2 regions of the Paenibacillus wenxiniae genome follow, and region 2 is predicted to be linked to the other one. Evidence: riboswitches for the same ligand, from Rfam matches in the RefSeq annotation. Region 2 holds a riboswitch; the other holds the start of a gene.

Region 1 (2,409 bases), on a different contig from region 2:
CTGCTGTGTACTGGCTAGCATCTGTAGTCATTGTTGTTTTTTTGCCACCTTGTTTCATCGATGCATCTACAGTTGTGTCAACTACAACCCATTTGCCATTCAGGAATACTTCGTTCCATGCATGGTATTGTTTAACTTTAGTCGTAGTACCCATATCCAGCTTTGCTGGAATGCCTACGCTGCGCAGCATTGCTGCATTCAGCGAAGCATAATCGTAGCAGATCCCTTTGTTCGAAACTAATGTTTGAGCAGGGCTTGGAACATATACAGTCGGCAATGCTGCTGCCAGTGCATAGTCATATTTTACTTTCGAAGTGATGTAATCATAGATTGCTTGTGCTTTAGCTGTGTCTGTTGTTGCGTTAGCAGTCAGTTCACGAGCTTTTGCAATAACAGCAGGGCTGTTTTTCCAGTTGATGTTTTGAGTCGAAGCCAGGTATACGCTGTTTGGATCGTTCAGAGTAACATCCAGCGAATCCGAGCTAACTTTGCGATAGTTGTTACCGGATGTGTTTTCCAGCAGTGTAACTTCGTATTTACCGTCACCTAGCTGTAAAGGGAAGGTCGATGCTGTACTTACTGTGTTCAGATCGTAAGTGTATGTTGTACCACTTTTTGCGATCATCACTTTCGTACGTGCAGCCGATGCAGGAGTATAGTTAACGGCGATGTAGCCGCTTGTCATATTCGAAGTGTCCAGCCATTCGGAGTTTGTCGTTTCAGCCGCAAATGCAGGGCTGATTGCACCGAACAGGAAAGATGTAGCGAGCGAGCAAGCAATTAATAGTTTTTTCATGGGTAAAACTCCTTTCGGTAGCTGGCTGCCAACTTGCGAGGTGCAAGTAAGGCCCTTTAGCTTTGCGTCACTATTTTTCAATAGTTTTGCCATTATCGTCTAAGTTTTATAAAAATTGGTAATTATAGCGTACAAAAAAAGCTTATCCATTCGGTAGCTGGCTGCCAACTCACAATGAGTAAGGCCCTATAGCTTTGCGTCCCTGCTTTTCAACAGGTTTGCCATTATCGTGCAAAAGCTTTGATCTATTCGTTCAAGCTATGCGAATGTGTACCAGGTACACGATATCAAATAACAGAGAAATTAGTTCTTGTAGTGTTCGTAAAAAGTTACTGAGTAACCACAACCTAATCATAGCACTTTTTGCGAAAATCACAATCCCTATTCGTCAAAATACGCGAAATGAATAATACTTTAGTCCCTGTTGCAAAAATCAGCTTTGCTGATCGGTTCGATGAGCGTGAATGATCAGTCGATGGGTCGGATTAATGAGCGGATCACACGTAACGAGCGTCAACTCTTGCTCCTTACCATTTGCGTTTAACACCGATACATCTGTAGGTTCCACAATGTGAATTTGATCTACTGTATAGGTGTATACATGCCCCTGCGCCTCAATCTGAATCGTATCTTCAAGCTTGAGTTCGTTTAGACGATTAAACAGTCGTCCATACTTATGAGCACGGTGAGCAGCAACAGCAAAGTTACCAATAGTCCCAAGCTGGTCTGTCTCGGAAATGTGTACCGCAGCACTGCGCATATTGTCGCGCGTAGCGCCTTCAACGATCGGCAATTTCACATCGATAACAGGAATCGTAATAATCCCGATGATGTCGCCTTGAGCCGCCGCTGTAAGAGCTGAATCAGCACTATTGTTATTATCGGCAGCAGACCCTTCATTTAGTAGAGCATTTACGCGAGAATATTCATTTTTTAAATTATTTTTTCCGGCGCTTGAGCCAGCTTGTTCACTTTGTTCCGCCTGGGCAAGCAAGCGTTCCTGTTGCCAGTCGGCGTACCATTCGGATGCTTTAGGATAAAGTAGAACCGCAATGCCTAGCATAATGAGCAGATATGACCATTTTTTCACGGATAATATAGCCCCCTTTCTAACATTTTGAACAAGTATTGAAAAGTGTGATCTGCACTAGATGTTTGCAAATGCTAAGCTCCTTACATACTATTAAAGCGCTTTTCAGCTAATGATTCAAATAATGATCAATATTATATGAATATCTACGTTTATTTTTAAAAAATGGATTATTCTGGTGTGAAATTATTGTGATCGTTAGATGGTAAAGGATGAACGTTTATAACATACCCGTTTATCAGATGAACTTGTATACAGGTAAGCGATAAATGAACAAGTGACAACTGAATAAACGGCAAGTAAACCGGTTATAAGCAAACAAGTGACAGGTAAACAAGTTAAGAAGCGATCAGCAATAACGTATAAGTGGCATGTGGATAAGGTAGAAACAGCTAGATAGAAAAAGCTAGATAGAAAAAGCCAGAATGAGAGGTTTACACATCCATACATTGCTTAACGAGCTGGCGCAATCTTTGTATACTATGCTCCAGTTGTCCCATCTCAGCATAGGAATACGACAATC
Region 2 (2,409 bases):
TTCCAACCTTTACTGTTTATCGGTATGGACGCGGATGCACGATCTGACTGCTCGTCAGCAGCAGGCACATCGTTCTAAGGCAATTATTCATTTAAAAGGAGTGAGCATATATATGCTACGCCAACCACGTCAAGCAATTGTATTTTTCCTGATGTTTAGCGCATTGATCCTCGTGCTTGCAGGCTGTGGTAATGCAAGCACTGGCAACAATGCCGGACAGAGCAGTACGTCATCCAGTAGTTCATCCGAATCCGGTACGACTGGATCAGACAACAGCAGCTCCAGCAGTGAGCAAAGCCAAGCGACGGGCACTGACAGTAATTCGACTTCTGCCAATGACAATTCAGCAAGCTTCAAGCAAGCGAATGATCCGATCGTCACGATCGAAATGGAGGATGGTCAGAAGATCGAACTGGAGCTTTATCCAAAAGCTGCGCCGAATACAGTGAACAACTTTATTTCACTGGTAAAAAAGGGATTCTATGACGGACTCACCTTCCACCGTGTTATCCCTGGTTTTATGATTCAGGGCGGTGATCCGAATGGCAATGGCTCTGGCGGTCCGGGCTATAGCATTCCAGGTGAATTTAACGAAAACAATGTACAAAATGATCTCAAGCATACACGTGGCGTGCTATCGATGGCACGTGCTGGCGATCCGAACAGTGGTGGCTCCCAATTTTTCATTATGGTTGCTGATGCTCCGCAATTAGATGGAAAATATGCCGCATTTGGTAAAGTGATTAGCGGTATGGATGAAGTGGATAAGATCGTTAATTTGCCACGTGGCGATATGGATAAACCGAATACCCCACCGGTGATGAAAAAAGTAACGGTCGATACGAAAGGTGTCGACTACCCGGAACCAGAAAAGAGCGGTAGCAACTAAGCGCTAACCGCCCCCATTTATACTCATCAAGCAGGCAGAGTAGCTCAGGATATCGATTCCTGGCGACTCTGCCTTTATTTTGCCTTGATGATGTACAAATCGACAGATCCGTTTTCAAATCTATACGATCGATACACAAAAAATTAATTTTAACTATTTAGACACTTAGCCATTTAGCCGATATATACATTACTCCGTCTACAGATTGGAGGATGCGGTACAGATCATCGTCTGACCACCGCATATTATACACGGAACTCATATTCAATCAGGGCAAATTCATCGAAAGGTGAAGACGCAAAGCCATGGGTCTACAGCGAAAGGCAGGGTTTCGCCATGACAGCCGGTTGCCGACGAATACCTGATAGGTATGAATCGAAGGAGTCCGATTCATCATGAGCTATACTAGAAATAATACAAAAACCATCTGGATCGCGATGCTTACGTTGCTGATCCTGCTGGGAGGTTTACCTATGCAATCCGCTCATGCGCAATCGGCTCAGAAAGCTACCTGGCTGTGGAATACGCAACTTATCGTCACTTCCTCAGCCGACGTGCTGCAATTTGCATCATCCCAAGGGGTCAACCTGATCTACCTGCAAATCAACCGTGACCTGGATGCTGCTGTGTATCACAACTTCATCGCCGCAGCTACTGCAAAAGGCATTGCTGTGCAAGCACTCGACGGTGATCCTTCCTGGGCGCTGGATTCCCAGCGTTCAAAGCTACAATCCTCGCTTGACTGGATTACCTCGTATCAGAATACAGCTAGTGCGGATCAGCGCTTTAGCGGTATTCATATCGATATCGAACCGTATTTATTGCGAGAGTGGAAAACGAAACAGAGTAAAGTCATTCGCGGCTGGCAACAAAGCGTACTGAGCGTTTCGCAAACCGCGCAGCAGCTAGGAATTTCCGCTTCTGCCGATATTCCATTCTGGCTGCATACACTGTACACAGCCGATCAGAAAACGACACTGAGCAGCTGGATGATGCAGCAATACGATTCGATTACGATCATGGCGTACCGCGATCGTGCGGATGCCATTGTGGACGTTGCTTCGGCAGAACTCGCTGAAGGTGTAACGGCAGGGATTAGCGTCTATGTAGGTGTAGAAACGAATGCTTCCGCAGAAGGAAATGGCATTACCTTTTACGAAGAAGGCGCAGCCTATATGAACCAGCAACTACAGATTGTAGATGATACCGCGTCGACGTATTCTTCCTTCGCTGGTATAGCGGTTCATGATTATGCAGGCTGGTCAGCCTTTATCAATCGCTAGACGAACAAATGATAGGCCACGATGTTTTGCTGATTATCGAATACAGAATTAGCAACACATCGTGCGATATGTATCCATGTACGTCTGCTCGTCTAACACTGGATCTTGATCCATCATTGCCAAAACGACTGCCCTTTGCTTTTTGAGGGGGAGTCGTTTTAATATAACAATAGGGACATATCGATCTCTCCATCGATTTGTGACGATTGTTGCGATTGCCTGACTATTTGCCTATAT

Evidence for each region. A riboswitch is a leader RNA that binds a small molecule or an ion and turns the genes downstream of it on or off. The one in region 2 is predicted to bind cyclic di-GMP.
Region 1: another riboswitch for cyclic di-GMP. It lies ahead of AAHF22_RS18640 (transglutaminase-like domain-containing protein); the one in region 2 lies ahead of AAHF22_RS09090 (hypothetical protein).

Annotation. Positions count from the first base shown of each region.
Region 1 covers NZ_JBCGUH010000013.1:7,905-10,313, reverse strand. The annotation lists gene AAHF22_RS18640 (transglutaminase-like domain-containing protein) at 1-796, opposite strand, end outside; cyclic di-GMP riboswitch class I at 810-897, opposite strand; cyclic di-GMP riboswitch class I at 946-1,029, opposite strand; gene AAHF22_RS18635 (class D sortase) at 1,230-1,886, opposite strand; gene pdxR (MocR-like pyridoxine biosynthesis transcription factor PdxR) at 2,321-2,409, opposite strand, start outside.
Region 2 covers NZ_JBCGUH010000004.1:49,208-51,616, reverse strand. The annotation lists gene AAHF22_RS09095 (peptidylprolyl isomerase) at 113-889, shown strand; cyclic di-GMP riboswitch class I at 1,152-1,244, shown strand; gene AAHF22_RS09090 (hypothetical protein) at 1,285-2,172, shown strand.